DNA from 4 places in the Acidovorax sp. FG27 genome. Region 1 is predicted to be linked to each of the others. Evidence: predicted binding sites of a transcription regulator. Region 1 holds the regulator's gene; each other region holds the start of a gene.
What was found. The regulator sigma-54, encoded in region 1, starts transcription at its own class of promoters, with help from an activator protein. The targets are predictions, from matches to a motif close to TGGCANGNAANCTGCTTT.
Positions count from the first base shown of each region.

Region 2: the regulator sigma-54 is predicted to act here: its motif matches at 4,444-4,461, upstream of ABWV53_RS02615 (isopenicillin N synthase family dioxygenase).
Region 3: the regulator sigma-54 is predicted to act here: its motif matches at 4,261-4,278, upstream of ABWV53_RS06760 (pilin).
Region 4: the regulator sigma-54 is predicted to act here: its motif matches at 2,588-2,605, upstream of glnA (type I glutamate--ammonia ligase).

Region 1 covers NZ_BAABVY010000004.1:1,678-9,502, forward strand. Annotated here, with positions in the region: gene ABWV53_RS02985 (thiol:disulfide interchange protein DsbA/DsbL) at 1-432, shown strand, start outside; gene lptA (lipopolysaccharide transport periplasmic protein LptA) at 807-1,475, shown strand; gene lptB (LPS export ABC transporter ATP-binding protein) at 1,547-2,278, shown strand; gene ABWV53_RS03000 (RNA polymerase factor sigma-54) at 2,367-3,968, shown strand; gene ABWV53_RS03005 (TspO/MBR family protein) at 3,993-4,589, opposite strand; gene ABWV53_RS03010 (methyl-accepting chemotaxis protein) at 4,845-6,716, opposite strand; gene ABWV53_RS03015 (THUMP domain-containing class I SAM-dependent RNA methyltransferase) at 6,913-7,825, shown strand, end outside.
Region 2 covers NZ_BAABVY010000002.1:460,455-468,279, forward strand. Annotated here, with positions in the region: gene ABWV53_RS02600 (FdhF/YdeP family oxidoreductase) at 1-918, shown strand, start outside; gene ABWV53_RS02605 (catalase family protein) at 993-2,102, shown strand; gene otnI (2-oxo-tetronate isomerase) at 2,288-3,097, shown strand; gene ABWV53_RS02615 (isopenicillin N synthase family dioxygenase) at 3,156-4,184, opposite strand; gene ABWV53_RS02620 (ABC transporter substrate-binding protein) at 4,675-5,712, shown strand; gene ABWV53_RS02625 (nucleoside deaminase) at 5,709-6,227, shown strand; gene ABWV53_RS02630 (urease accessory protein UreD) at 6,312-7,142, shown strand; gene ABWV53_RS02635 (metallophosphoesterase family protein) at 7,161-7,825, opposite strand, start outside.
Region 3 covers NZ_BAABVY010000008.1:359,098-366,922, forward strand. Annotated here, with positions in the region: gene sucC (ADP-forming succinate--CoA ligase subunit beta) at 1-278, shown strand, start outside; gene sucD (succinate--CoA ligase subunit alpha) at 333-1,229, shown strand; gene ABWV53_RS06745 (TerC family protein) at 1,430-2,122, shown strand; gene ABWV53_RS06750 (Stp1/IreP family PP2C-type Ser/Thr phosphatase) at 2,545-3,384, shown strand; gene ABWV53_RS06755 (FHA domain-containing protein) at 3,458-4,132, shown strand; gene ABWV53_RS06760 (pilin) at 4,344-4,913, shown strand; gene ABWV53_RS06765 (hypothetical protein) at 4,974-5,756, shown strand; gene moaC (cyclic pyranopterin monophosphate synthase MoaC) at 5,753-6,265, opposite strand; gene ABWV53_RS06775 (M48 family metalloprotease) at 6,442-7,825, shown strand, end outside.
Region 4 covers NZ_BAABVY010000009.1:877,914-885,738, reverse strand. Annotated here, with positions in the region: gene ABWV53_RS10970 (sterol desaturase family protein) at 1-716, shown strand, start outside; gene ABWV53_RS10965 (EI24 domain-containing protein) at 751-1,668, shown strand; gene ABWV53_RS10960 (competence/damage-inducible protein A) at 1,665-2,486, shown strand; gene glnA (type I glutamate--ammonia ligase) at 2,649-4,064, shown strand; gene ABWV53_RS10950 (hypothetical protein) at 4,297-4,821, shown strand; gene glnL (nitrogen regulation protein NR(II)) at 5,016-6,023, shown strand; gene ntrC (nitrogen regulation protein NR(I)) at 6,081-7,715, shown strand.

The DNA.
Region 1 (7,825 bases):
CTCGAGGCCTGGATCAAGGCGGCCCCCAAGGACCTGCTGATCCGCCGCATCCCGGTGGCGTTCAACGCCAGCTTCGTGCCCCAGCAGAAGCTCTACTTCGCGCTCGAGAACATGGGCAAGCTGCCCGAGGTGCACGCCAAGGTGTTCCGCGCCGTGCACGTCGAGCGCCTGCCGCTCAACAAGGACGAGCTGATCTTCGACTGGATCGGCAAGCAGGGCGTGGACGTCGCCAAGTTCAAGGAAACCTACAACTCCTTCGGCGTCTCCAGCCAGGTGCGCAAGGCCTCCCAGCTGCAGGAGGCCTATGGCGTGGAAGGCGTGCCCTCGATGGGCGTGGCCGGCCGCTACTACACCGACGGCACCATGGCTGGCAACATGCAGAGCGTGCTGCAGGTGGTGGACTACCTGGCGGGCGTGGCGCGCAAGGGCTGATAGGCCGCGGCCGGGCGGGCGGCAGGCCCGGCCGCCCCCGTGCTCCATGCGGCCTTACCGGCCATCGGCGCGCCCCCGGGCGCGCTTTTTCATGGGCGCCTGCGAGCCGTCGTCCCCATGCGGCGCACCATCATCATTGCTATTATTTCAATAGCTACTGGCGCTTATCGGATAAGCGCTGGAGGCTGTTTTGACAGGGAATCTGGCCGCTTCGTGCGCCATGCCGGGCCGGCGCGTGGGGTCGTATGCCGCGCGGTCGGGTGGCGGCGCGTGCATGATGCGGGTCGGCCGAAGGGCCCTTCCCGCCACCAGCGCCGCCCCACCCGCGAACGGTCGGTAAACGGTCGGTACAATGTCTGCAAGATTCGTGCCCTATGAGAAACAGACTCCTCCCGCTGATTGTGCTCTCCGCGCTGGCCCTGGCCTCGTGGGGCGCCCGTGCCGAAAAGGCCGACCGCAACAAGCCCATGAACATCGAGGCCGACGCACTGCGCCACGATGAACTGCAGCAGACCAGCGTCTTCACCGGCCGCGTGGTGCTGACCAAGGGCACCATGGTGCTGCGCGGCGCCCGGCTGGACGTGCGGCAGGACCCCGACGGCTTCCAGTACGGCGTCGTGACCGCCGAGCCCGGCAAGCGCGCCTTCTTCCGCCAGAAGCGCGACACCGTGGCCGGCGCGCCCGACGAATTCGTCGAAGGCGAGGGCCAGACGATCGAATACGACGGCCGCGCAGAGACCGTCAAGCTCATCGGCCGGGCCGAACTGCGCCGCTACCGCGAAGCCACGCTGACCGACGAGATGGCGGGCGCCGTGATCTTCTACAACAGCGTGAGCGACGTGCTGACCGTGGACGGCCAGCGCACCGCGCCGAACGGCACGGCATCCGGCACCCCCGGCGGCCGCGTGCGCGCCGTGCTGGCGCCCAAGGAGCCGGCGGCCGGCGCCGCGCGGCCCACGGCCCCGGCTCCGGCTCCGGCGGCATCGCCCGCACCGGCGCTGCGGCCCAGCACCGATCTCGGCAACGGCGGCGCCAGCAAGTGAGCGAGTCCCTTTCCACCCCGTCCGCCGCTGCGTCCGCCGCCCCGGCGAGCCCGCCGACTGGCGGCAGCCGACTGCAGGCGCTGCACCTGCAGAAGTCCTACGGCAGCCGCAAGGTCGTCAAGGACGTGTCGCTCACCGTGCAAAAGGGCGAGGTCGTCGGCCTGCTGGGCCCCAACGGCGCGGGCAAGACCACGTCGTTCTACATGATCGTCGGGCTGGTGCGCAGCGACGGCGGCGACATCCTCATCGACGGCCAGTCCGTGGCCAACATGCCGATCCACCGCCGCTCGCGGCTGGGGCTGTCGTACCTGCCGCAGGAGGCGTCCATCTTCCGCAAGCTGAACGTGGAAGAGAACGTGCGCGCCGTGCTCGAGCTGCAAAAAGGCGAAGACGGCAAGCCGCTGCCCCGCGCCGAGATCGAGGAGCGCCTGACGGCGCTGCTGCAGGAGCTGCGCGTGGAGCACCTGCGCGCCTCGCCCGCGCTGGCCCTCTCCGGTGGCGAGCGCCGCCGGGTCGAGATCGCCCGCGCCCTCGCCACGCAGCCGCGCTTCATCCTGCTGGACGAGCCCTTCGCCGGCATCGACCCCATCGCCGTGATCGAGATCCAGCGCATCATCGGCTTCCTGAAGGAGCGCGGCATCGGCGTGCTCATCACCGACCACAACGTGCGCGAGACCCTGGGCATCTGCGACCACGCCTTCATCATCAGCGACGGCAACGTGCTGGCGCAGGGAACGCCCTCCGACATCGTGGACAACGCCGAAGTACGCCGGGTGTACCTCGGCGAGCACTTCAGGATGTGAGCATGGCCCCCACGCTTCCCGATTCTCGTGGTTCGCTGCCCCCCAGGGGGGCGCTCGCACCTTGGGGCGGCCCGGCGGTGCTCGAGCGATGAAGCCCGGCCTTTCCCTGCGCGTCTCGCAGCACCTGGCGCTCACGCCCCAGCTGCAGCAGTCGATCCGGCTGTTGCAGCTGTCGACGCTGGAGCTGTCGCAGGAGGTCGAGCAGATGCTCGACGAGAACCCGTTCCTGGAGCGCACGCTCGAAGAGGCGCCGCGCGAGGAGTTCGGGCTGGCGCAGGCCGACACGCCCGTGGCCGACGACGACCGCCACGCCGATGAATCGCTCTACGGCGCGGCGCCCGGCGCGGCGGCCAGCGGCACCGAGGGCGCGGGCGATTCCGACGCGCCGGCCCCGGCCGACGCGGGGGCCGATGCGGCGGGCGCGGCCGAAGCGCCCGACTGGGAGGGCGACGGCACGGTGGATTTCTCCGCCGACGACAGCGAGTGGGGTGGCGACGCGCCGGCGCGCAACCGCACCGGCGAAGGCGACGGCGAGACCGACGCCACCGAACTGGCGCGCAGCCACCAGTCGCTCACCGACTTCCTGCACCGCCAGGCGCTGTCGCTGCGGCTCTCCGCCGTGGACACCGCCGCCCTGCGCTTCTTGATCGAGTCGCTCAACGACGACGGCTACCTGGAAGATCCGCTCGAATCGCTGGCCGCCAGCCTGGCCGGGCCCGACGACGCCGAGCAGATCGAGGAGCTGGTGCACCGCTTCACCGTGGCGCTGCGCCTGCTGCAGAGCCTGGAGCCCACCGGCGTGGGCGCCCGCGGGCTGGCCGAATGCCTGACGCTGCAGCTGCGCGCCCTGGCGGCCGACAAGGAGGCCGATGCCGACGTGCTGCAGACCGCGCTGCGCATCTGCCGGCAGCCGCTGGAGATGCTGGCCAAGCGCGACGTGCGCCGGCTGACGCAGACCTGCGGCGGCGGCAACGAGGAATGCACGCGGGCCGCCATGGCGCTGATCGCACGGCTGGAGCCGCGCCCCGGCCGGCGCTTCGCCAACGTGGAGCGCAACATCGTCGTGCCCGACGTCATCGTCAGGAAGACCGGGCGCGGCGCGCAGCAGAATTTCAGCGTGCAGCTCAACCCCGACGTGATGCCGCGCCTGCGGGTGCACGACGTCTACGCCGGCGCCCTGCGCGGCAACCGGGGCGGCGAAGGCCACCAGGCGCTGCAGCAGCGGCTGCAGGAGGCGCGCTGGTTCATCAAGAACATCCAGCAGCGCTTCGACACCATCCTGCGCGTGTCGCGGGCCATCGTCGACCGGCAGCGCAACTTCTTCGTGCACGGCGAGCTGGCCATGCGCCCGCTGGTGCTGCGCGACATCGCCGACGAACTGGGCCTGCACGAATCCACCATCAGCCGCGTGACCACCGCCAAGTACATGGCCACGCCGCAGGGCACCTACGAGCTGAAGTATTTCTTCGGCTCGGGCCTGGGCACCGAAACGGGCGGCAATGCTTCCAGCACGGCGGTACGCGCGCTCATCAAGCAGTTCGTGTCGGCCGAGAACCCGGCCAAGCCGCTGTCGGACAGCCAGATCGCCGCCATGCTGAAGGAGCAGGGCATCGAATGCGCCCGCCGCACGGTGGCCAAGTACCGCGAGGCGCTCAAGATCGCGCCGGCCAACCTGCGCAAGGCCTTGTGACCCCCCCTTGCGGAGCCGGACGCGTCAGCCGCCCAGCAGCTGCGGATTCATGCGCCAGAGCGTGAAATTCAACGCCGCCGCGAAGCTGATCCAGGCGAGGTACGGCACCAGCAGCGCACCCGCCAGGGGCCGCAGCCGCCAGAAGGCGACCAGCGTCACGGCCACGGCGAGCCACAGCGCGGCGATGTCGAGCAGCGCCCAGCCGCCCTGATGCCACTGGAAGAAGAGCCAGCTCCAGAGCGCGTTCAGCACCAGCTGCACGCCAAAGAGCGCCAGCGCCCGGCGGCGCAAGGGGCTGGCCGGCTGGCGCCACGCCAGCCAGGCGGCCACGCCCATCATGGCGAATAGCGCCGTCCACACCGGCCCGAACACCGAGGGCGGCGGCGCCCAGCCGGGCTGCGCCAGCTGGCCGTAGAACTGCGGCGCCTGCACCGAGGCGATGCTGCCGATGCCGGCGGTGAGAAATGCCAGGGCCAGCCAGCCGATCAGCCCGAGCCAGAGGCGCGCCGGGGAACGCGTGGGAGCGGGGGCGACGGCGGTGGAGGCCGTGGGCGCCGACCCATCGCGCAGGGGATGGGGCGCACGCGAGGAGTGGGTGGCAGGGTGGGTGTGCTTGGTCATCCCGCGATGATCTTGCAAGGGCTCGCCCGGCGGCGCTGCCGCACGCGGCGGCGGCTGTCAGACGGCGCCCCGAGTGTGCGGCCCTCTGCGAAGGTTGCCCAGGATATGCTATTGAATTAATAGCAAGATATCCTTGCGGGATGGGCGCGGGAGGCCTAAAAGATCCTCAATCCTCCATTTCGAGGCACGGCCGCAGGTCGCAGGTCCCTGGTCGTCCGCAGCGCAGGGTGTCGCCATCGGCCGCTCAGCGGCCCGTCATCGCCCGGGTAGCGCACGCTGTGTGGCTGCACCGTGTCGGCTCGCCGCCGGCAGCGCGGCCGCCCCCGCCAGGGCGGCGGCTTCCAGCTTGAAGCCCGCAACCGCGTCGGCCAGTTGCGCGGCCTGCTGCTGCAGCGACTGGGCGGCGGCGGTGGCTTCTTCCACCAGCGCGGCGTTCTGCTGCGTGGCCTGGTCCATCTGGCTCACGGCGCCGCCGATCTCGGCGATGCCGGTGCTCTGCTCCTGGCTGGCGTTGCTGATCTCCGCCACGATGGCGGTGACGCGGCGCACGCTGTCCACCACCTTGTCCATGGTGGCGCCGGCGTCCTGCACCAACCGGCTGCCGGCGGCCACCTGCGCCACCGAATCGTCGATCAGCGCCTTGATCTCCTTGGCGGCGGTGGCGCTGCGCTGGGCCAGCGTGCGCACTTCCGACGCCACCACGGCGAAGCCCCGGCCCTGCTCGCCGGCGCGGGCCGCTTCCACCGCCGCGTTCAGCGCCAGGATGTTGGTCTGGAAGGCGATGCCGTCGATCACGCCGATGATGTCGGCGATCTTGCGCGACGAGGCCTCGATGCCGCCCATGGTCTGCACCACCTGGCCCACTACGGCGCCGCCGTGCGTGGCGACGTCGGAGGCGCCCGTCGCCAGCTGATTGGCCTGGCGCGCGTTCTCGGCGTTCTGCTGCACGGTGGCAGTGAGCTGCTCCATCGCCGCCGCCGTCTCTTCCAGCGAGCTGGCCTGCTGCTCGGTGCGCGCCGACAGATCCTGGTTGCCGCTGGCGATCTCGCTGGTCGACAGGCGCACCGATTCGGACGAGGCACGGATCTGCACCAGCACCGCCGCGATCTTGTCCACGAAGCGGTTGAAGGCGCTGGCGATCTGCGTGAGTTCGTCGCTGCCGTGGGTGGACAGGCGCCGCGTCAGGTCGCCGTCGCCCGAGGCGATGTCTTCCAGCGCGTCGCGCACCAGCCCCAGGCGGCGCAGCTGGTGGCTGACGGCGGCGGTGACCAGCACGACGGCGGCCAGCACGCTCAGCAGCGTGATGACGACGGCCACCTTCAGCAGCGCGGTGACGGACTGCGTGGCCTCGGCGCGGTCGATGGCGATGGCCAGCGTCCAGGGCGTGCCCTGCACCTTGGCGGCATAGAGCAGTTGGTCGGCCCCATCCACCTGCACGTCCGCCCGGCCGCCCGATTCGGCCAGGCGCTGGATCACCGGGGCGTCCAGCGTGTTGGCGATGGCCGAGACGGGCTTGAGCGCCAGTTCCGGCCTGGCATGGGCGAGGATCTTGCCTTCGCCGTCCAGCAGCACCGCGAAGCTCTTGGGAAAGGGCCGGATGGCGCCGACGATGCGGTTCACCGAGTCGAGGAACATGTCGCTGGCCACCACGGCGGTGACCTGGCCGGCCACCTGGACCGGCTCCACGAAGCTGATGGTGAGCTTGCCGGACACGTCCACATAGGCCGGCGTCACCGCCGGGCCGCCCGCCTGCACCGCCTGCCGGTACCAGGGGCGCGCCGTGCCGTCATAGCCGTCGGGCAGCGGCGTGAGCGAGACGCTGCGCTTGTCCGCATAGGTGAAATAGGCCGCGTCGAAGGCGCCGGCCTGCTCCGCCGCTTTGAGGAAGGGCAGCGGATCGGCCTGGTCCACCGCCACCTTCAGCGAGCCGGTGATGCGCTGCTTGTCCTTGACCCACTCGGCCACCTCGCCGGCGCGGTCGCGGGTCAACTGGCCGATGCGGCCGTCCAGGTCGGCCATCGTGTCCCGGCGCACCACGTAGAACGTGGCCAGCGCCAGCGCCAGCAGCGAAAAGACGGTGATGGCGATGCAGATGCCGATGAGGCGCGCGCGCAGGCTTTGGAACATGACGGGGGCTTTGCAAAAAGATACAAATAGGTGATCCATTCTGACGGCTGTTTGATCCATATCAAAGCGGTGCGCCCCTGCATGCGGCAGGTGTGTGCCCCGCCCGCCACGAAGCGCCGGGTGCGCCGGCCCAAGGCCGGGGCGAGGGCGCGGCGCGGGCGGACAACCCGCAGCGCTTATCCTTGGCACCTTCCTTATGAACCATTTGCAACTCTTCCTGCCCTGCGCCGCCGGCGTCGAGGGCTACCTGGCCGACGAGGTCCACGCCATCACGGGCCTGACCGGCCACGACCTGCTGGTCGGGCGCGGCGGCGTGCTGGCACGCGCCGCCTGGCGCGACGCCCTGCGCCTGAACCTGCACAGCCGCCTCGCGCAACGCGTGCTGGTGCAGCTGGCCCACCGCAACTACCGCAACGAAAACGACCTCTACGGCCTGGCGAGCGAGGTGGCCTGGGAGATCTGGTTCACCACGCGCCAGAGCTTCAAGATCGACGTCACCGCCCAGCACAGCCCGCTCACTAGCCTGAACTTCGCGGCGCTGAAGGTGAAGGACGCGGTGGCCGACCGCTTCCGCCACAAGAGCGGCGCGCGGCCCGACGTCAACACGCAGTGGCCCGACGTGCGCATCCACCTGCACCTGACCACCGACGAGGCCACGCTCTACATCGACACCTCGGGCGAGGCGCTCTTCAAGCGCGGCTGGCGCGAGGACAAGGGCGATGCGCCGCTGAAGGAAACGCTGGCCGCCGCGATGATCGCCGCCAGCGGCTGGGACCCGCTGGGCGACGCGCCCGTGCCGCTCTACGACCCCTGCTGCGGCAGCGGCACCATCGCCATCGAGGCCGCGCAGATGGCCTGCAACATTCCCGCCGGCCTGCAGCGGCGCTTCGCCTTCGAGAAGCTGCTGCCGTTCCAGGCCCATGTCTGGTCTGCTATCAAAAGCGAAGCGGAAAGTGCGATAACGACGAGCGCTGCGCCCATTTTTGGCAGTGACGTGTCGCACCGCATGGTGGACTTCGCCCAGCGCAACGCCGAGCGCGCCGGCGTGGCCGGGGCCGTGCAGCTGCGCGGCGGCGACGCCCTGCAGCGCATGCCGCCCACCGAGCAGC
Region 2 (7,825 bases), on a different contig from region 1:
TTCCTGGGCCTGGGCGGCAACTTCGTGCGCGCCGTGCCCGAGACCGCGCTGATCGAATCGGCCTGGCAGCGCCTGCGCCTCACGGTACAGATCGCCACCAAGCTCAACCGCAGCCATGTGATGCATGGCGAGGTGGCCTATCTGCTGCCCTGCCTGGGCCGGGTGGAGATCGACCGGCAGGCCAGTGGCGAGCAGACAGTGTCCACCGAGGATTCGACCGGCGTCATGCACCCCTCGCGGGGCGTGGCGGAACCGGCGGCGGCCACGCTCCGTTCCGAGCTGGCCATCGTCGCGGGCATCGCGCAGGCCACTCTGCCGCCAGAAGGCACCGTGCCCTGGCAAGCCTGGACGGACGACTATGCCCGCGTGCGGCGCGCCATTGCCGACACGTTCCCGAAGATCTTCCACGACTTCAACGAACGTCTGGCCACACCCGGCGGCTTCGCGCGGCCCAACGCGGCGCGCCAGCGGGTCTGGGAGACGGACAGCGGCAAGGCCGTGTTCACCACCCCGCAGGGCATGGACGCCGATCCGGACGAGGTGCCGACCCCGGTGGAGGGCGATGTGCTGCGGCTTTTCACCCTCCGCAGCGACGACCAGTTCAACACCACCATCTACAGCCTGGACGACCGCTTCCGTCGGATCGAGGGCAACCGGCGCGTGCTGCTCATGAATGCCCAGGACATCGACCGGCTGGGCCTGCGGGCGGGCGAGGTGGTGACGGCGCGGACCGAGTGGCGGCAGGACGACGTGCGCCGCGAGGTGGGCGGGCTCACGGTGGTCGCCTACGACCTGCCGCCCGGCTCGGTGGCGGGCTACTACCCCGAGCTCAACCCGCTGATGCCCCTGAAGCACCATGCCCGCGAAAGCCACGTGCCCGCGGCCAAATCGATCCCGGTCCGGGTGCATGCCGGCTGAGCCGTCCTCCACCGCTCGGCCGCCGCCAACTCCTCTTTCTTCGACTCCCTTCCCTTTTCAGCCCGAGAGCCGCCATGCGCCCAGACACCGCCAGCCCATCGCCCGTGCCCTTCCACGCCGCCGTCGAACACAGCGAGCCCGACGAACCCGAGGTGATCGAGGAACTGGATGAGACCCTCGCCAAGATCCGCGAGAAGACCTTCGACAACAGCGGCCACGCCCGGCGCAGCGTGCATGCCAAGGCCCACGGCGTGCTGCACGCCCGGCTGACGGTGCTGCCCGGCCTGCCCGAGGCACTCGCGCAGGGCCTCTTCGCCCAGCCCGGCAGCTACGACGCGATCATGCGGTTCTCGACCAACCCCGGCGACGTGCTTGACGACAAGGTGTCGCTGCCGCGCGGCCTGGGGCTCAAGATCCTGGGCGTGCCCGGCGCCCGCCTGCCCGGCTCGGAGGGCGACAGCACCCAGAACTTCGTTTTCGCCGACAGCCCCGTCTTCGCCGCGCCCACCGCCAAGAAGTTCCTCGGCAACCTCAAGCCCCTGGCGGCGACCACCGACGTGGCCGAAGGCGCCAAGAAGGCGCTGTCGGCCACCCTGCAGGTGGCGGAGCGGGTGGTCGAGGCCTTCGGCGGGCAGAGCGGCAAGCTGATCTCGCTCGGCGGCCACGCGCCCACGCACGTGCTGGGCGCCACCTTCTTCACTGGCGCCGCGCTGCGGCACGGCGGCTACATCGCCAAGCTGTCGCTCGCGCCGGCATCGGCGGCGCTGCAGGCCCTTGCCGGCCAGAAGGTGGATCTGGACGACCGGCCCAACGGGCTGCGCGAGGAGGTCGTCCGCTTCATGGCGGCGCACGGCGCCGAATGGGACCTGCGCGTGCAGCTGTGCACCGACCTGGAGAAGATGCCCGTGGAAGACGCCTCGGTGGAATGGCCGCAGGACGAGAGCCCCTATGTCACCGTCGCCCGGCTGGTGGCGCCGCCCCAGGCCGCCTGGAGCGAGGCCATCGCCGCAGTGTCGGAAGACGGCCTGTTCTTCAGCCCGTGGCGCGGACTGGCGGCGCACCAACCCCTCGGCAACGTGATGCGCGCCCGCAAGCTGGCGTATGAACGCTCGGCGCAGTTCCGCGCCGAGCGCAACGGCACGGCGGTGCGGGAGCCGTCGGAGCTGCCTGCCGGACTGCGATGACAGTCCGAAGGCCGAGCATGGCCGGTGAAGCGGGCGAAAGCAGATCGGCGGCCGACGCTACCGCAAAGCCGTAGCCCCCTCCCCCTTGCTGGCGCCGTGTGCGAAGCTGGGTGATGACGAGCCCGGCATGCAGGAGCGGTGACGAGATTCGCTTAAATTGAGCGCTTCATTCACGCTGTCGCCCCATGCCCCGCTTCGCCGCCAACCTGTCCCTGCTCTACAACGACGTGGACTTTCTCGACCGCTTCGCCGCCGCCGCCCGCGACGGTTTCGAGGGCGTCGAATACCTGTTCCCCTACGCCTGGCCTGCCGAGGTGCTGGCCCAGCGCCTGCGCACGCTGGGCCTGCAGCAGGTGCTGTTCAACGCCCCGCCCGGCGACTGGGAGGCGGGCGAGCGCGGCATCGCCTGCCGGCCCGGACGCGAGGCGGAATTCCGCGCCGGCATCGCCCAGGCCATCGAGTACGCCCAGGCCCTGCAATGCCCGCGCATCCACGTGATGGCGGGCCTGGTGCCGCCGGGCGCGGACCCGGCCGAAGTGCGCGCCACCTACGTCGCCAACGTGCGCCATGCGGCCGAGCAGGCCGCGCCGCACGGCATCCGCATCCTGCTGGAGCCCATCAACGGGCGCGACATGCCGGGCTTTTACCTGAACCGGCAGGACCAGGCCCATGCGCTGGTGGCCGAGACCGGCGCGGCCAACGTGCAGGTGCAGATGGACCTCTACCACTGCCAGATCGTCGAGGGCGACCTGGCGATGAAGATCCGCCAGTACCTGCCCACCGGCTGCGTGGGCCATGTGCAGATCGCGGGCGTGCCCGAACGGCACGAGCCGGACGTGGGCGAGGTGAACTACCCCTACCTGTTCCGGCTGCTCGACAGCCTGGGCTACGAAGGCTGGATCGGCTGCGAGTACCGCCCGGCACGCGGAGCAGCCCCGCACGCCACGCGCGACGGCCTGGGCTGGCTGCGGCCCTGGTTGTCCGCGCCGCACTGATTGCTATCGAATAAATAGCAACAGGCGCTTATATATCAAGCGCCGGAGGCCGATTCGACTAATAACGGTTGGAGAAATTGGCGCTGATGCGCTGGCGCAGGTACTCGGCGCCGGTGATGGGCGGATGCTTTTTCGCCGGGCCTTCGATCAACGCGTCTTCATTCGCCTGCGCGAAGAAGGCCAGGCTGTAGCGCGCACCCTGGTATTCGTGCGGCAGCGGGTTGCGCACGCGGTGGAAGTTGCTGGGCAGCACGTCGTCGCTCCAGCGGGTGAGCATGTCGCCGATGTTGCAGGTGATGACGCCCTCGATCGGGTCCACCGGCGTCCAGGCGCGGCCTTCCATCTCCTTGCCCGGCAGCACCTGCAGCCCGCCCTGGCCGGCGCGCTGAAAGAGCAGCGTGAGGCAGTCGAAATCGGTGTGCGCTCCGGCGCGCCACAGGCCCAGCTCGTCCTTGAGCGCCGGATCGACGGCGAAGTAATGCAGCATGCGCAGCGTGCTCTGGTAGGCGGGCACGGCGGGGTCGTGTGCGCGGGTGAAGAAGTCGGGCGCGAAGCCGAGCTTCCACGCGAAGCACGAGAGCAGCCGCATCGCCACATGCCAGCACTGCGACTCGAACCGCAGCGTGGCCTCCTGGAACCCGGGCAGCTCCTGCTCGGTCGGCCACAGGCCGGCCATGCGCGGGCGCGTGACCTGGTAGGACTCCTTCTGGTCCGGCGTGCGGGTGGACGGGCGGATCTGCGCCTTGTGCTCCCAGCCCGCGTTGCGCGCCAGCGGCCACTGCGCCTTGGTCTCGGCGGGCAGGGCGAAGAAACGCTCCGCCCGCTCGAAGGCGGCGCGGATGTCGTCCAGCGCAATGCCGTGACCGGACACCTGGAAGAAGCCGATCTCCACCGACGCGCTCCAGAGCGCCTCGGCGATCTCTTCCTTGCGCGCCTCGAAGTCGGAGATGTCGATGCAGCGCACCTCGCGCGCTCGCGTTTCCTGGCCCAGGCCGCCCATGCGGGCTTCCTTTTCCAGCTCGGCGATCACGCCCTGGGCGTTGGCGGGTTCATAGACGGGGGTGGGGGCAAGCGTCGGGTCGGTCATGGGGGTGGTCCTCTGGCGATGATGGAAACCCACAAGAACCCGTGGCGCGTGCGGCACGGCGACACGACGTTGGCGGCGCCACGGACTCTTGAAGGGACATGGCAGCAGCCGTGCGCGGGCCGCATCCCCACAAAGGGAGCGGCGGCCCGCGCAGCTGGCTGGCACCGGCTTCAAGAGCAATGACCCGCCGGACCCGGGCCGCGGCGGGTGCCGCCATGCCCAGGAGCCGAACTGAACGCTTCTACTCTTGCCAGGGGCGCATGCAATTCACAGGCCAAGGCGCTTGCACCAAGCCGGCGCAGGCTGGTGGCCACCGGGCCGGCACGCTTCGTGCAACAGCCCCTGCCGAGTAGAAGCGTTCAGCGCGGCCGGCCATCCCACAGCCGGCGGCGCCCGGAAATTGCTCAGTTCGCACCGACAGCGCAGGTGGCATCGCCGCTGCGTGCCGGTTATTCGACTGACCTTTCTCCCCTTGCGAGGAGCCTCCGCCATGCAACGCCGCCACTTCCTCTCCACCGGCCTCTCCACCACCATCGCCGCCGCTGCCACGGGCCTGGGCCTGGCGCCCGCCGTGCACGCCCAGCGCAGCCTGGTGCCGATCAAGTTCACGCTCGACTTCCGGGTGACCAGCCAGACCTCGCCCTTCTTCCTGGCCCTGGCCAAGGGCTACTACAAGGACGAAGGGCTGGACGTCTCCATCGACGTGGGCTCGGGCTCGGTGGCCTCCATCACCCGCGTGGCCAGCGGCGCTTACGACCTGGGGCTGGGCGACCTCAGCGCGCTGGCGGAATTCCACGCGCAGAACCCCGGCACGCCCGTGCAGGCCATCTACCAGTACTACAACCGGGCTCCCTTCGTCATCATCGGGCGGCGCGACCGGGGCATCACCGAGGACTTCATGTCGCTCAAAGGCAAGAAGGTGGCCGCCGCCGCCGTGGAAGCGACCCGCCGCTGCTGGCCCATGGTGGCGCGCTCGCTCAAGGCCGGCCCCGACCTCTTCGAGTGGGTGACCACCGACTTCAGCGCGCGCGACAACGTCATGGTGCGCGGCGACGTCGATGCCGCCACCTACTTCCACGATTCCGCCGTGTCGCTCTTCGCGCGCATTCCGCGCAAGGACCTGGCCGTGCTCGACTATGGCCGCGCCGGCCTGCAGCTCTACGGCAACGCGCTGCTGGCCGGCCGCCTGCTGCAGGACAAGCCCGAGGCGGCCCGCGCCTTCCTGCGTGCCAGCAACCGGGCGCTGCGCGAGACGCTCGCCAACCCCGAGGCCGCCTTCGCCGCCGTCAAGGCCCGCGAGCCCATCCTGAACCTGGACGTGGAACGCGAGCGCTGGGCCATCACACGCCAGTACCTGCTGACGCCCGAGACCGAGGCCAGCGGCCTGGGCGGCGTGCAGCCCGCCGTGCTGGCCCGCCAGGTGGATGAGGTCGCCACCGTCTTCAACCTGCCCGCCCGGCCCGCGCCCGAACGCATCTTCAACGCCGACTTCCTGCCCGCGGCGGCCGACCGCAAGGTGTCCGCATGAACGCGCCCGCAGACTGCACCCTGCCCGCGGAAGTGCCGCTGGGCGATGCCGACGGCCGCTACCTGCGCCAGGCCATCGCCCTGGCCGACACGGCCCGCGCGCGCGGCAACCGGCCGTTCGGCGCCGTCATCGTGGCGGCCGACGGCACGCTGCTGGCCGAAGCCTGGAACGCCAACGGCGAGACCGGCGACTGCACCGCCCATGCCGAGACCTCGGCCATCCGGCTCGCCAGCCCGGCGCACGGGCGCGACACGCTGGCCCAGGCCACGCTGTATTCGTCGGGCGAGCCCTGCGTGATGTGCGCAGGCGCCATCTTCTGGGCCAACATCGGCCGGGTGGTGTACGGCATCGACGCCGAGCGGCTGCGGGCGTTTCGCGGCGAGCGGCAGGACCAGCGCGATGCCGAACTCTCCTGCCGCGACGTCTTCGCCGCCTCGCCCCACGCCATCGAATGCATCGGCCCGGCGCTGATCGACGAGGCCTCGGCCTCGCACGTGGGGGCCTGGAAGGCCTGAGCCCCACCGGCGCTTGCAGCCTGAACAGGCTGCAGCGCCCGTATATCATGCGCATCCCGCTCCTCATTCGATAGCAATCACCGCATGACCTGGCACGCCCGCCTGCAACTGGATTACCGCCGCGAACACGCCCGCACCGTCGCCCGCTTCGAGCACAGCGGGCCGCTGCGCGTGCTGCAGAGCCTCTACCCGGAAGGCGACGCGGTCTGCCACAACGTGCTGGTGCATCCGCCCGGCGGGCTGGTGGGCGGCGACACGCTGGACATCGCCCTCGCCGTTGGCGAAGGGGCGCATGGCCTGGTCACCACGCCCGGGGCCACGCGCTTTTACCGCTCGCTGGGGCCGCTGGCGCTGCAGCGCACGCATGCGGTGCTGCAGGCCGGCGCCCGGCTGGAATGGCTGCCGCTGGAGGCGCTGTGCTTCGACGCCTGCCAGGCCGAGAACCGCCTGACCATGGAGCTGGCGCCGGGGGCCGAACTCATCGGCCTGGACGTGGCGGCCTTCGGCCTGCCCCATGCCGGCAAGCCCTTCACGCAAGGGCAGTTCCAGCAGCACATCGAGGTGCCCGGCCAGTGGCTGGAGCGCGGCCGCGTCGATGCCGCCGATGCGCTGCTGATGGACGGCCCGCTGGGCCTGGCCGGCCACCGCTGCATGGCTTCGCTCTTCTTCGTCACCGGCACCGCGCTCACCCGCGAGCGCCGGGAAGCGGCGCTGGAGAGTGCCCGCGCCGTGCTGGAGGCGGACCCGCTGGCCGCCACCGCCGGCGCCACCTGCCCCAACGACCGCGTGGTGGTGGTGCGCGTGCTGGCGCCGGTGGTGGAGCCGGCCATGGCGCTGCTGCAGCGCGTGTGGGCCGCCTGGCGCATCGCCCTGTGGAAGTTGCCGGCGCAGCGGCCCCGCATCTGGGCGATGTGAACGCCGGCGGCGCGCGGGTCAGGCGGTGGGCGGCTGGCCGCCCGGCGCGCCCGTGGGGCGCCCCGCATCGGGCGCCAGCGGCGACGGGCTGGTCAGGTCGTGGCGGCGCACGGGCAGGAATTCGCCCGCCTCGCGCACGTAGTCCCAGCGCGTCAGCCAGCGCTGGTCGCCGGTGCCCGAGGGCGATGGCAGCCGCTCCAGCGTGATGAGGCTGTTGGGCGCGCTGGCCCGCAGCCGCACCGACACCGCCGTACCGGCCTGCGCCGACCAGAGGCCGGTGATGGGCTCGATCAGCCCGGGCTCGTGCGCGTGGCCCGACAGCAGCAGCTGCGCGCCGGCGGCGCTCCAGCGGGTCAGCGCGCGCTCCGAGCGGTGCGGACGGTGGCTGCGGTCCTGCGGGTGGGCCGCCACCAGCGGATGGTGGCCGACGACGATGCGCCAGGCATCCGGGCGGGCGGCCGACAGCCGCTCGGCCACCGCGTCGATCTGCCGCACCGACAGGCTGCCGCGCTGGTGGCGCCACCAGCGGGTGGTGTTCACGCCCACCACGAGGAAGCCATCGGCGCTGCAGGTGGGCTCCAGCGCGTCGCCCCACCAGCGGGCGTAACGTTCGTAGGCACGGCCGCCCAGCCGTTCCCACCAGGCGTAGAGCGGCAGGTCGTGGTTGCCGGGCAGCACCAGGC
Region 3 (7,825 bases), on a different contig from region 1:
CCGAGAAGGTCACCGAAGCCTTCAAGATCATGCTGAAGAACCCCAAGGTCGAAGGCATCCTGGTCAACATCTTCGGCGGCATCATGAAGTGCGACACCATCGCCACCGGCGTCATCACCGCCTGCAAGGCCGTGAACCTGAACGTGCCGCTGGTCGTGCGCATGAAGGGCACCAACGAAGAGCTGGGCAAGAAGATGCTGGCCGAATCGGGCCTTCCCATCATCGCCGCAGACACCATGGCCGAAGCCGCGACGAAGATCGTTGCTGCCGTTAAGTAATGACCTTTGGGGACGGATCTTCAGCTCCGTCCCCGACTGACTAGGACACGCATCATGTCGATCTACATCAACAAAGACACCAAGGTCATCACCCAAGGCATCACGGGCAAGACGGGCCAGTTCCACACTGAAAAGTGCCAGGAATACGCGAACGGCAAGAACTGCTTCGTGGCCGGCGTGAACCCGAAGAAGGCCGGCGAGTCGATCTTCAACATCCCGATCTACGCCTCCGTCAAGGAAGCCGCATCGCAAACCGGCGCCACCGTGTCGGTGATCTACGTGCCGCCCGCAGGCGCCGCCGCCGCCATCTGGGAAGCCGTCGAGGCCGACCTGGACATGGCCATCTGCATCACCGAAGGCATTCCTGTTCGCGACATGCTCGAAGTGCGCAACAAGATGAAGGCCAAGGAAGCCGCCGGCGGCAAGAAGACCCTGCTGCTGGGCCCCAACTGCCCCGGCCTGATCACGCCCGACGAAATCAAGATCGGCATCATGCCCGGTCACATCCACCGCAAGGGCCGCATCGGCGTCGTGTCCCGTTCGGGCACGCTGACGTACGAAGCCGTCGCCATGCTGACCGAAGTCGGCCTGGGCCAGTCGAGCGCCGTGGGCATCGGTGGCGACCCCATCAACGGCCTGAAGCACATCGACGTGATGAAGGCGTTCAATGACGACCCGGACACCGACGCCGTCATCATGATCGGCGAAATCGGTGGCCCGGACGAAGCCGAAGCCGCCCAATGGTGCAAGGCCAACATGAAGAAGCCGATCGTCGGCTTCATCGCTGGCGTGACGGCCCCTCCCGGCAAGCGCATGGGCCACGCCGGCGCGCTGATCTCCGGTGGCGCCGACACGGCCGATGCCAAGCTGGCCATCATGGAAGAGTCCGGCTTCATCATCACGCGCAACCCGTCGGAACTGGGCAAGCTGCTCAAGGCCCAGCTGAAGTAATGCGCCTGCGCCGGCCTGCCGGCCGGTGCACGGTGTGAACGAGGCCCCGGACGGGCCCGTGGCGTGGAGCGTGGCTGGCTACGCAAAACTACGCACGACCCGGCCCGTCGGCCTTGGCTACACTGTCCGCTCCCATAAGAGAAGCGCCCGAAACGCATGTTTCGGGCGCTTCTTGCATTCATAACAGTGGAGCAATCGCCATGGAATTCATTCATTCCGCCGACTTCTGGATCGGCCTGGTCAAGATCGTCTGGATCAACATCATCCTCTCGGGCGACAACGCCGTCGTCATCGCCCTGGCGGCCCGCTCGCTGCCGCCGCACCAGCAAAAGAAAGCCATCGCCTGGGGTTCGGGCGCCGCGGTGTTCCTGCGCATCGTGCTGACCGTGGTCGCGGCCAAGCTGCTCGAACTCTCCTTCCTGCAGATCATCGGCGGCTGCCTGCTGCTCTGGATCGGCTTCCAGCTGCTGACCGACAACGACGACGGCGAGGGTGAAGCCAAGCCGAACGGCGGACTGATGGCCGCCGTGCGCACCATCCTCATCGCCGACCTGGTGATGAGCCTGGACAACGTCATCGCGGTGGCCGCTGCGGCGCAGGGCAACATGGTGCTGCTGATCCTGGGCCTGGCCATCAGCATCCCGTTGGTCATCTTCGGCAGCACGCTGATGATCAAGCTGATGGAGCGCTTCCCCGTCATCGTCCTGCTGGGCGCGGGCCTGATCGGCTGGGTGGGCGGCGAGACCATCGCCAACGACGCCGCGCTGCATGGCTACGCCATGGCCCACCCCTGGCTGCACTACGTCGCTGCCGCGCTGGGCGCGCTGCTGGTGGTCGGTGGCGGCAAGTGGATGCAGGCCCGGGCGCACCGGCGCACGTCGGCTGCGGCCTGACAGGGGGCGAAAGAGCCGGCCGTGCCCGCTCGCGCCGCAGCAATTCAGTCTTGTTGCGGTGCGGGTGCCTGCCATGGCCTGGGCAACGGCTGTGCCTGGCGCCCTGCCTGGCGCGGAGGCTTCGCTCCGTCCCTCTGACTGGCGGCGCGGCTTTTTTCTCCGCCAGGGCTTGGCGGTCGCCGAGTTTCCGGCTCTGCGCCGAAGGGCGATGCAGGTCGGTTTTAGCCATGGGGGGCTGCTTGCGCATACCCCCCTCGTCTATGATGCGTGCGCGACCCAACAAGGCACGATATGGCGGATTTCCACAACTTTTCAGCGGCACCGAAGCGGTCCACCCCCCTTGCTCCCTCTTCCATCTCCCGGTCGCCGTCGACGGGTATCGCAGCCTGCCTGACCCGCGTGCTCCCGTGGCCGCGTTGCGCATGAAGCCTTCCGCCGCCCCGGTACGCCTGGACTATGCGTTCTGCGCCCTGTCGGACCGTGGCCGGGTGCGCGGCAACAACGAAGACGCCGTGGCCGTGCTGGAAGATCTGCGCATCGCTGTGCTGGCGGACGGCATGGGCGGCTACAACGCGGGCGAAGTGGCCAGCAGCATGGCCATCGAGGCCATCGGCTCCGACATGTCGCGCTGGTTGCGCGAAGCCGGCACGGGCGTGGCCGGTGCGGACATCCGCCGGGCGCTGGAAACCGCCGTCACCAATGCCAACTACGCCATCCTGAGCGCGGCCCTGGCCCATTCCGAATACACCGGCATGGGCACCACGCTGGTGGTGGGCGTGTTCCAGAACGACCGGCTCATCCTGGGCCACATCGGCGACTCACGTTGCTACCGGTGGCGCGGCGGCACCCTCCAGCAGATCACCCGGGACCATTCCTGGCTGCAGGAACAGATCGATGCCGGCCTGCTGTCGCCCGAAGAGGCGGCCGCCTCGGGCTATCGCAATCTCGTCACCCGGGCGCTGGGGGTGGACGCCACCGTGCAGGTCGAGATCAACGAATTCCCCGTGGAGGCCCAGGACCTGTTCCTCTTCTGCTCGGACGGCCTGACCGACATGGTGGACGACGCCACCGTGGCCCAGGTGCTGAGCATGCCGATTGCTTTACCCCTCAAGGCCTCGCGATTGATCGAGCTGGCCAACGAGCTGGGTGGACGGGACAACATCACCGTGCTGCTGGCGCAGAGCCTTGCCGCGCCTGGCGCAGTGGCCAGGAGCCGTGGACTCATGGCCCGCCTTTTCGGCACCGGCGGGCCCGGCGAATGACCTGCGCACCCCGACGCGATCCACCTTCCGACAACGCCCCTCACAACGACAGAACAAACAGGAGTAGTGGCCCATGCCCAAAATGATCGTCTCCATCGACGGCGTGGTGATCAAGGAAGTCCCGCTCACCAAGGACCGCACCACGGTTGGCCGCCGGCCCTACAACGACGTGGTGATCGACAACCTGGCGATCAGCGGTGAGCATGCCGTGCTGCACATGCCCGTGCCCGGCGGCGCGGTCGAAATCGAAGACCTGCAAAGCACCAACGGTACCTACGTCAACGGCCAGCCCATCCAGCGCCTGCACCTGCGCAACGGCGACGTGGTCGACCTGGGCAAGTACAAGATCCGCTTCGTCCATGAAGCAGAGCCCGCGGACAACTTCGAGCGCACGATGGTGTTCCGGCCCGGCATGGCCCCGCCGCGGCCCGAGCTCTCCCGCACCGCGCCTCTCTCCGGCGCCATGCCGCTCAGTGCCACACCCGCACCCACCGCTTCCATCCGCGTGCTGACGGGCCCCGCCGCCGGCCGCGAAGTCGTGCTGACCAAGGTGGTCACCACCATCGGCAAGCCGGGCGTCGCAGTGGCGTCGATCAACAAGCGCCACCACGAATTCGTGCTGGTCCATATCGAGGGCGACAGCAAGGCGCGGGTCAATGGAGTGGGTACGCAGGCGGAAGCCACCACGTTGAAGGCAGGTGACCGGATCGAGTTGGCAGGGACGGAGATGGAATTCTTGTTAGGTTGAAGGCTAGATCTGCCGGATGTGACAGCTTGGTCTTACAAATTTGTCATCTCACGCATTGTCCCGACTACTATGTAACTGTTTGTTGACATTTGCGAGCGTTTGCAGCCGGTGGCCGACGTCGGAGCAGCTGGCACGCAACCTGCTGAACATAGGCCGAACCTGAAGAATCCTTCGGCAGGTTTCTTTTGAAATTGACTCTTTGGAGAATCTTATGAAACGCAATCTGCAAAAGGGTTTTACCCTGATCGAATTGATGATCGTCGTGGCGATCATTGGTATTTTGGCTGCTGTGGCACTGCCTGCTTATCAGGATTACACGATTCGTGCGCGTGTCTCTGAAGGGATGGTCGGTGCAACTACTGCCAAACTCAATGTTGCCGATGTGATGGCGAAGGGTGCGACGGTCGCCGATGCTGCTGGCTATGGTGCCGGTTTCTTCGCGCCTACTGCTTCAGATAACGTCATTGGCCCAAACACCCAGACTGCTAACGCAACCACAACTGTGGCTACTGCGATCCGGATCGCACCTGTGACTGGGGACATCACCATTCCTTACACTGCGCGCGTCCAACCTGCGGCCACCAACCTTCTCACGTTGGTGCCCTACACCGGGCCTGCCGCTACCCCCGTTCGTCTGCCTGACGGAACCGCTGCTTTCACTCCTCCCCAAGACGCTATCAAGTGGAAGTGCCGTGCAGCTGGCGCTACGTCGCCCTTCGGCATCACGCCAACAACGGCTCCTACCTTGCCTGTTCGTTTGGCACCTGCCGAATGCCGTTGAGCTTTGTTAATTAAAAAAAGGCGCTTCAGGCGCCTTTTTTTTGCTTTGTGAGTTGCTGTTATGTTATTTTTCTGGAAAACGATATCAGCTCGCATTCGTTACAGTTGGAGATGGGGCGCCGCACATTTAATAATAAGTGGCTTGCTGGTGGGCTTGGTGGCGACGTTGATTTATCTTGATTGGTATCCAATGCCGTGGGCAAGGATGCTTAACGTTACTAAAATAGTGTGGGTGCTCGCATTTGTGGATCTACTTTGCGGACCATTTCTAACGTTGGTTCTAGTCAGTCCCAAAAAGCAAAAAAAGACGTTGATTATTGATCTTGCACTTGTCGGACTGATTCAATTTGCGAGTTTGGTTTATGGCGTTTGGGTTATTTATAGCGCTCGGCCTGTGGCTGTGGTTTTTGAGGTAGATCGATTGGTGCTAATTACAGCTAATCAATTGCCGGTTAATTTTTCGACTAGCAATTTCAAGCCAGATAATATCGCTCGGCTAGCAGATCTTCCAGTATTCGACATTCGTAAGCCTGCAAATCAAAAAGAATATTTGGACAGTCTTAATTTGTCTCTCCAGGGATTGCCAACATCCTTGCGACCGGGGTGGTGGCAAAGCTTTGATGAGAGATCAAAAAGTGAACTTGTTGCCAAACTTAAGCCGCTGGACAAGTTAGGGGTCAAGGATGAACAGCACCGACGCGAAATCAGTAAAATAGTAAAGAAACAACCGGTAAAATCAGAGTTTTTTTATATCCCATTGGTTTCGGAAAAAAATCTCGATTGGATAGCAATTACTAGGTCAGACGGCGAGATTGTTGATTATGCACCGGTGGACGGATTTTAGTCTTGCAAACCTTTGTGGATAAAGTCTGTCTTGCCGCCGTATTTTTCTAAAATGTACACTGAAGTTATGGACATATCTCTATCTACAGCTTTGCACATATCGTAGACGGTTAGTAATGCGACTTGTACGGCGGTCAGCGCTTCCATTTCTACACCTGTCATGCCGACGGTTTCGACGCGAGCACGACATTGAATTGCACATATTCCTTCCGAGTGAATGTCAAATTCCAGCGTAATTCTTGTCAAGGACAAAGGATGACACAAAGGAATCAAATCACTAGTTTTCTTGGCTGCCATAATTCCTGCAATCCTGGCGATCCCGAGTACATCTCCTTTTTTATTCGTTCCTGCCTGAATAAGCTTCAAGGTCTCCGCCTTCAATTCAATTCGTCCAGTTGCCACGGCTAGGCGGTGTGTGTGTGGCTTACCACCAACATCCACCATATGTGCCTGACCTTGGGCGTCGAAATGGGTCAAAGGGGAGGCGGAAGAAACAGGGTTTTCGCTCATAAGTCGGGTGCGGCACGCGGGTGAAGGTCGTGCACGAAACAAATCGGGGATCAGGGCATCATACGGCGATGTACCGGCGCCCCGGCATGCTCGCGTGGGGTTCCGTCGGAAGGAGATGCCCTGTGAGTCTGGATAGAAAACGGCCTGCATCCGTGGTGTGGCGGTCGCTGGTAGCTATGGTATTGGTAGCGTCGGGGTGGCTGTTGTCACCCGCCATCTCCCATGCCCAACGCGGCCTGCCCTCCATGGGCGATGGTGCCGACATGACCACCAGCGAGGAGCGGCGCCTTGGCGACCGGATCATCCGTGAGCTGTACCGTGATCCGGACTACATCGACGACCCCATCCTGAACGAGTATGTGCAGACGCTGTTCCAGCAGCTGCTGAAGGCCGCACGTGAGCGGGGTGAGCTGTCGCAGGAGCTGGAGGAGCGCTTTGCCTGGGAGGTATTGCTCGGGCGGGACCGCACGGTGAATGCGTTCGCCTTGCCGGGTGGCTACTTCGGCGTGCACCTGGGTTTGGTGGGGGTGGTCAGCACGCGGGACGAGCTGGCCTCGGTGCTGGCGCACGAACTCAGCCACGTCACCCAGCGCCACATTTCCCGCCTGATCGCGCAGCAGAACCGGCAGACGCCCTTGATGCTGGGTGCCCTGGTGCTGGGTGCGCTGGCGGCCAGCAAGAACCCCGAGGCGGCGCAGGCCATGATGGTGGGCGGGCAGGCGCTGGCGGTGCAGAACCAGCTCAATTTTTCGCGCGACATGGAGCGCGAGGCCGACCGGGTCGGTTACGGGCTGATGGCGCCGGCGGGTTTTGCGCCGCAGGGGTTCGTCAGCATGTTCGACAAGCTCCAGCAGGCCAACCGCATCAACGACAACGGCAGCTGGCCCTACTTGCGCAGCCACCCGCTGACGAGCCAGCGCATGGCCGACATGCATTCCCGCATTCCGCAGGGCGCCGCGCCGGCGCCGCCGCCCACGCTGGAGCACGCGATGATGGCCGCCCGCGCCCGGGTGCTCATGCGCCCTGGCGTGGACGCCTGGCGGCAGTGGGAGCTGGAGCCGCGCAGCACAGGTTTCGCCGCCCGCCCCGCCGCGCAGCAGGCCGCCGGCTGGTATGCGGCGGTGCTCAGCGCCGTGCAGTTGCAGGACGTGGCCCAGGCCCGGGAAGGGTTGAAGGGCCTGGACGAGGCCGTGCAGGGCGATGCGCCCGCCATGCGCCAGGCCCGGCTGCTGGCGGCCGAGGTGGACATGGCCGCGGGCGACCCGCGTGCGGCGGCGGCGCGGCTGGCGCCCGTGCAATCGGCCGCGGCGGCGTCACGCACCACGCTGACGGCGGCCGATCTGGGCCTGGGCGACGATGCGCCCGCGGCCAGTGCCCGCCAACCATCGGCTGCGGCCACGGCGCCAGGCGGCACGAGCCGGCCGGAGCTGGTGCTGCGCACGCAGGCGCTGCTGCGAAGGGGCGCCTCCGCCGACATGACCGGGCCGCTGCAGAACTGGCTGGCATCCCACCCGCGCGACGCGGGCGTATGGCAATTGCTGGCCGGTGTGTGGCAACAGC
Region 4 (7,825 bases), on a different contig from region 1:
GGTTGCGCATGCACGGCGTCAGCACGTTCCACCTCGACAACCTCTGGCCGGGCGTGACCGATCTCCCGCTGGTCAGCCTGCTCATCTACCTGGTGGTGTTCGACGCGCTCGAATATTGGATCCACCGGGGCCAGCACCACTTCGAATGGTGGTGGAAACTGCATTCGCTGCACCACTCGCAACGGCAGATGACGATGTGGAGCGACAACCGCAACCACCTGCTCGACGATGTGATCCACGACGTCGTCATCGTCACCGTGGCTCAGCTGATCGGCGTGGCGCCGGGCCAGTTCGTCGCCATCGTGGCGATCACGCAGTTGAGCGAGAACTTCCACCATGCGAACGTGCGCGTGTGGTTCGGCCGCGTGGGCGAGCGGCTGTGGGTGAGCCCGCGTTTCCATCGGCTGCACCACGCGATCGGCATAGGGCACGAGTCGCACCCCGCAGAGGCACCCGGGGAGCGAGACGCTGCCCGGTCGCTTGCCGGCCCCGGCGGGCCGCAAGCCCCCAAGCCCGTGCTGGGTGGGCACAATTTCGGCGTGCTCCTGCCCTGGTGGGACATGCTCTTTCGCACCGCCAACTTCGAGCTCAGATACGACCCCACCGGTGTGCGCGACCAGGTGGAGCCCGGGCCAACCGGCCAGGTGCGCGACTACGGGCGCGGATTCTGGTCGCAGCAGTGGCGCGGATTGCTGCGTCTGTGCGGGCGAGCCTGAAAGGGGCCATCCGCGCTGGCGCTATGCTTGGACCATGAGATTTTTGTTCGACTCCTTCTGGCGCGCAGCCGTGTACTGCCTGCGTCCGCGGGTCATGGCGCTGTCGCTGCTGCCGTTGCTCCTGATCGGACTGATCGCCTGGGCTGCGGGCTACCTGTGGTGGACCCCAGCCGTCGCCAGCGTCCAGCAATCGCTGCAAAGTTCCGACTGGCTGGGATTGCTGTGGGGCTGGCTGCGCCAATTCGGCGTGAGCGATGCGGCCGGAGCGCTGGCGCCCTTGCTGGTCGTCGTGGCCGCGACGCCGGTCATCGTGCTGCTCGCCGTGCTGGCGGTGGCCGTGCTCATGACGCCCGCCCTGGTCCGGCTGGTCGCCGAGCGCCGGTTCCCCTCGCTCGAGCGCAAGCGGGGTGGGTCCTTCATCGCAAGCCTGGCCTGGTCGCTGGGCTCCACGCTGGCCGCGCTGCTGGCCTTGTTGATCTCGGTGCCGCTGTGGCTGGTGCCGCCACTGGTGCTGGTATTGCCGCCCCTGATCTGGGGTTGGCTCACCTACCGCGTGATGACGTTCGACGCCTTGGCCGAACACGCCAGCAAGGAAGAGCGGCTCACGCTGGTGAGCCGTCATCGGCTGCAGCTGTTGGGCATGGGCGTGCTGTGCGGCTACCTCGGCGCGGCACCTGGCATCGTCTGGGCGTCGGGCGTGGTGTTCGCGGCAGCCTTCATCGTGCTCGTGCCGGTCGCCATCTGGATCTACACGCTGGTGTTCGCCTTCTCGTCCCTCTGGTTCACCCACTACGCGCTCGCCGCGCTAGAGCAATTGCGCCGTGAACGCGGAGAATTCGCCGCGGGCGCAGCGGATGTTCCGCCGGTCGTTCCGTCACCGTCTTCTGCAGTCCGCATCACAGCCGATGCGCCGGCGCCGCAGGCCCCAGCTTCCTCCTCTGACGCACCATGATTCCTTCCTTCGGCCTCATCATCGTGGGCGACGAAATCCTGTCGGGCAAGCGCGCCGACAAGCACCTTCCCAAGGTCATCGAGCTGCTCGGCGCGCGTGGCCTGGCGCTGTCGTATGCCGACTATGTGGGTGACGATCCAGCGCGCATCACCGCGACACTGCAGCGCGCCTTCGCGTCTTCAGACATCGTGTTCTCTTGCGGCGGCATCGGCGCCACGCCCGATGACCACACCCGCCAATGCGCCGCCCGCGCACTGGGTCAGCCGCTGCTGCTCCACCCGCAGGCCGAGCAGCTCATCCGCGAGCGCATGCAGGACGTCGCGCGGGAGCAGGGCGTTCCCTACGAACCTGACCGCGCCGACAACGTCCACCGCCTGAACATGGGCGTGTTCCCCGCAGGCGCTGCCATCATCCCCAACCCCTACAACAAGATCCCGGGCTTTTCATGCCGCGGGGAGGGCGGGGCGCAAGTGCATTTCGTGCCGGGCTTTCCGGTCATGGCGTGGCCCATGGTCGAATGGGTGCTGGAGCATCACTGCAGCCAGTGGTTCAACCAGCAACCGCAGACCGAACATTCCGTGGTCGTCTATGGTTCGATGGAGGCCAGCCTGACTCCGCTAATGGAGCGCATCGAGCAGGCTCACGCACCGATCCGCGTCTTCAGCCTTCCGAGCGTGGACCATCCCGTACATGGCCGGCACATCGAATTGGGTGTGAAAGGGCCGGCGCCGCTGGTGCCCTCAGCCTGGGCTATGCTGGTGAATGAGCTGCACCTTGTTGGTGCAGTACTTGGCCCTGAGTTGGTGCGAAACACCTGATATGTGAACGAAGTGTGAATGACGCACCATTTCGGATTCGCATGTGCGAAGTCGGCAGCGACAGCCGCCGTGCTCCGCCTTAGTGCATGGCGGCGTGCTCTTGGCACGCAACCTGCTTTTAACCCGTCGTTTTTAACAAGCGCTTAAATCCTGGAGATCCTGATGGCCAAGACCGTTGCAGACGTGATGAAGCTGGTGAAGGAAAACGAAGTCAAGTTCGTCGACTTCCGCTTCACCGACACCCGTGGCAAGGAACAGCACGTGACCGTGCCTGTCTCCCACTTCGACGAAGACAAGTTCACGTCGGGCCACGCCTTCGACGGCTCGTCCGTGGCGGGCTGGAAGGGTATCGAAGCGTCGGACATGCAACTCATGCCCGACCCGAACACGGCCAACATCGACCCGTTCTTCGAAGAGACGACCCTGTTCCTGCAGTGCGACGTGATCGAGCCGGGCGACGGCAAGGCCTACGACCGCGATCCTCGCTCCATCGCCAAGCGCGCTGAAGCCTATCTGAAGGCCTCCGGCCTGGGCGACACGGCCTTCTTCGGTCCGGAACCCGAATTCTTCATCTTCGACGGCGTGCGCTGGTCCAACGAACCCGGCAAGGTCATGTTCGAGATCGAAGAGTACGAAGCCCCCTGGAACACCGGCGCCAAGCTCGAAGGCGGCAACCGCGGTCACCGTCCCACGGTCAAGGGCGGCTACTTCCCCGTGCCCCCGGTCGACAGCACGCAAGACATGCGCGCAGAGATGTCCCTGATCCTCGAATCCCTGGGCATCCCGGTCGAAGTGTTCCACCACGAAGTGGCGGGCGCTGGCCAGAACGAGATCGGCACCAAGTTCAGCACGCTGGTCGAGCGCGCCGACTGGACGCAGGTCCTGAAGTACGTGGTCTGGAACGTGGCCAATGCCTACGGCAAGACCGCCACCTTCATGCCCAAGCCCTACGCTGGCGACAACGGCTCCGGCATGCATGTGCATCAGTCCATCTGGAAGGACGGCAAGAACCTGTTCGCCGGCGACGGCTATGCAGGCCTCTCCGATTTCGCCCTGTACTACATTGGCGGCATCATCAAGCACGCCCGTGCCCTGAACGCCATCACGAACCCCGGCACGAACAGCTACAAGCGTCTGGTGCCCGGCTTCGAAGCTCCCGTGAAGCTGGCCTACTCGGCCCGCAACCGCTCGGCATCCATCCGCATCCCCTACGTCGCCAACCCCAAGGGCCGCCGCATCGAGGCGCGCTTCCCCGACCCATCGGCCAACCCCTACCTGTGCTTCTCCGCACTGATGATGGCCGGCCTGGACGGCGTGGAAAACAAGATCCATCCGGGCGAAGCCGCCACGAAGGACCTCTACCACCTGCCACCCGAGGAAGACAAGCTGGTGCCGACCGTGTGCCACAGCCTCGACCAGGCGCTGGAGTACCTGGACAAGGACCGCGGCTTCCTGACCAAGGGCGGCGTGTTCTCCGATTCCATGCTGGACGCCTACATCGACCTGAAGATGAGCGAAGTCACGCGCTTCCGCATGGCTCCCCACCCGGTCGAATACGACATGTACTACTCGCTGTAATCCAGCGATGCCGAAGCGGCGCCGCTCAGCCGGCGTGCGCTCGGACCACCACAAGGCGGCGCAAGCCGCCTTTTTCATTGGTGGCAGAGGAACTTGGCCGTGCCGCAAGGGCCTGAAGGGTCAACCCGCCGCGAACCGATCGCGTTGGGCGGGAAGAATTGGCGCTGCCGGGCGATTGGGGGATACTCCCCGCAGCCCGGCATGCGCCTTTTGCATGCCATGTGAGGAACCCATGAAAAAGACATTGATCGCGCTGTGGACGCTGTGCGCCTGCCTGCCGGCGGCCTGGTCGCAAGACCGCATCTACCGCTGCGGCAACGAGTACACCAACAACGCGACGCAAGCCAAGGAGCGAGGCTGCAAGGTGGTGGAAGGCGGCAACGTCACGGTGCTGCAGAGCCAGCGGCCTGCCGCCGCTCCCTCGTCCGGTGGTAGTGGTGGTGGCGGAAGCAGCGCATCGTCCGGCGGTTCCGCGTCCGCGCCGGCCAACACGCCGCGGGTCGGAGCCTCCGACCAGCGGGCGCGCGACTCCGACGCCCGCGCCATCCTCGAATCCGAGCTGCGCAAGGCCGAAGCCCGCCAGGCCGAACTGGCCCGCGAATACAACAACGGCATGCCGGAAAAGTCCGCGCTGGAACTGCGCAATACCCAGGCCTACCAGGACCGGCTGGCCGCGCTCAAGGCGAGCCTGGCCCGTGCCGATAGCGACGTAGCCGGCATCAAGCGCGAACTCGCCCGGCTGCCCCCCGCCAACTGAGCGGCGCGGTTCACGCCACCTGGCGTGTGCCTGCCAGCGCGGCGCCCTATCGGCCCGCGCACCTTCAGCCTTAAGGCCTGTCGGCGGCCCCAGTGCCGGCCTGCGGGCCGCATGCCATCCAGAAAGGGAATCGTCTGCCGAAAACCGACACCTCGCGCTACCTTGCGCTCGACCTCGTCTCCACCCTGGTCGCCGTGCTGCGCGCCGACGATGGCGCGGTGCTGTTTGCCAACGCCGCGCTGGAAACCTGCCTGGGCCTGTCGCGCCGCACGCTCGACGGGGCTGATTTCAGCGTGTTCTTCACCGACCCGGCCCTGCTGCAAACCGCATTGGCTGGTGCTCGCGAGCGCGACTTCTCCGCACTGCGGTTCGAAGCCGGGCTGCGCCGTCCGCCGCAGGAATCGCTGCCCGTGCACGTCAGCGTGGCCATCGCCGAGCACAGCGGCGAAGTACTGATCGAGCTCTGGCCGCTGGAAGCCCAGGCGCGCCAGGACCGGGAAGAGCGCCTGCGCGAGCAGGCCTTGGCCAACAAGGAACTGATCCGCAACCTGGCGCATGAGATCAAGAATCCGCTGGGCGGCATCCGCGGCGCGGCGCAGCTGCTGGAGATGGACCTGCAAAGCCGCGAGCTGATCGAATACACGCAGGTCATCATCCATGAAGCCGACCGCCTGCAAAGCCTGGTGGACCGGCTGCTGGCGCCGCACCGGCACCCGCACCTGGTGGGCGACGTCAACATCCACGAGGTGTGCGAGCGCGTTCGCTCACTGGTGCTGGTGGAGTTTCCGCACGGTCTGCGGGTGCGCCGCGACTACGACACCTCCATCCCCGAGTTCCGCGGCGACCGGGCGCAGCTCATCCAGGCGCTGGTGAACATCGTGCAGAACGCCGCCCAGGCGCTGACCGAGCGCATCGCCCAGGGCGATGCGGAAATCGTGCTGAGCACCCGGGTCGCGCGGCAGGTTACGTTCGGCCGCCAGCGCTACCGGTTGGCACTGGAATTGCATGTCATCGACAACGGACCAGGCGTGCCCGAGGCCATCAAGGAGCGGATTTTCTATCCCTTGGTGACGGGTCGGGACGGAGGATCGGGACTCGGGTTGACGCTGGCGCAAACCTTCGTGCAGCAGCATCACGGGCTCGTCGAATGCGACAGCGTGCCGGGGCGCACGGACTTCCGCATCCTCATTCCCCTGCCTTGAGGTCCCGAGAGACAGACATACAGACAGCCACCAACGGGAACAAGGTAGAACCAACACATGAAGCCGATCTGGATAGTAGATGACGACCCCTCGATCCGCTTCGTCCTGGAGAAAGCACTGGCGCGCGAGAACCTGCCCACGCGCAGTTTCACCCACCCCCGCGAGGTGCTCGACGCGCTCGCCGACATCGCCGCCGGCGACCCCGCCCGTCAGGGGCCGCAGGCGCTGGTGAGCGACATCCGCATGCCCGGCGGCTCGGGCCTGCAACTGCTCGAGCAGGTGCGCCAGCAGCAGCCGGGGCTGCCCGTCATCATCATGACGGCCTATTCCGACTTGGACAGCGCCGTCTCGGCCTTCCAGCGCGGCGCCTTCGAATACCTGCCCAAGCCCTTCGATCTGCCTAAGGCGGTGGAGCTCATCCGCCGCGCGGTCGAGGAGAGCCAGCGCGAGGAAGTCACCGAGGAGCGCCAGACCGCCACGCCCGAGATGCTGGGCCAGGCGCCCGCAATGCAGGACGTGTTCCGCGCCATCGGCCGCCTGAGCCAGAGCCAGGTCACGGTGCTGATCACCGGCGAGTCCGGCTCCGGCAAGGAGCTGGTCGCGCGGGCGCTGCACAAGCACTCGCCCGTGGCGGGCGGCCCATTCGTCGCCATCAACACCGCCGCCATTCCCAAGGACCTGCTCGAGTCCGAATTGTTCGGCCACGAGCGGGGCGCCTTCACCGGCGCGCAGACGCAGCGGCGCGGCCGCTTCGAGCAGGCCGAAGGCGGCACGCTGTTCCTGGACGAAATCGGCGACATGCCGTTCGATTTGCAGACGCGGCTGCTGCGGGTGCTGTCCGACGGGCAGTTCTACCGGGTGGGCGGCCATGCCGCCGTCAAGTCCCATGTGCGCGTGATCGCCGCCACCCACCAGGACCTGGAGCGCCGGGTCAAGGAAGGCGGCTTTCGCGAAGACCTGTTCCACCGCCTGAACGTCATTCGCCTGCGGCTGCCTGCCCTGCGCGAGCGCCATGAAGACGTGCCCATGCTCACGCGCCACTTTTTGCAGCAGAGCGCGCGGCAGTTGGGCGTGGAGCCCAAGCGCATTGCCGAAGCCGCGCTGCAGCGCCTTGAACACTTCTCCTTCCCGGGCAACGTGCGGCAGCTCGAGAACATCTGCCACTGGCTCACGGTGATGGCGCCGGCGCAGGTGATTTCGCTGCAGGACCTCCCGCCCGAAGTGCTCGACGCTCCGCGTTCGGCCACCGAAACCGCCGTGGCCGCGGCGCCGGCCGCGTCGTGGACGACGGGGCTGACGGCCGAGTCGGGGCAGGGTGCCGACGCGGCCCGCCACGCAGAGTCCCCCACGCCGCCCACGGTGCCAGCCAACCTCCCTGCAGCCACGGGCCTGGCCGGCAGTGCCTACGCACCGATCGCCCAGGACCACGCCACCGCGCCTGCCGGGGCCGCGCCCGCGCTTCAGGCCGGCTGGGAACAGGCCCTGGAAGCCGAAGCGCAGAAGCTCCTGTCCGGCGGGCAGGCCGAGGTGTGGGACGTGCTCAGCCGCCGGTTCGAATCCCGGCTGATCCGCACGGCGCTGCACGCCACCCATGGCCGGCGCATGGAGGCGGCCCAACGGCTGGGCATCGGGCGCAACACCATCACGCGCAAGATCCAGGAACTGGGGCTGGACGCGCCGGACGAAGCCTAGCAAGACGCCCTTCGGGCGATCCGCGTCGCGGCCAGCACGGGGTCATGGCAGGACCCCGTCTAGCAGCGATTTCTGGCGCGCGTCGCTCACGGCGTGGTCGATTGGTGACC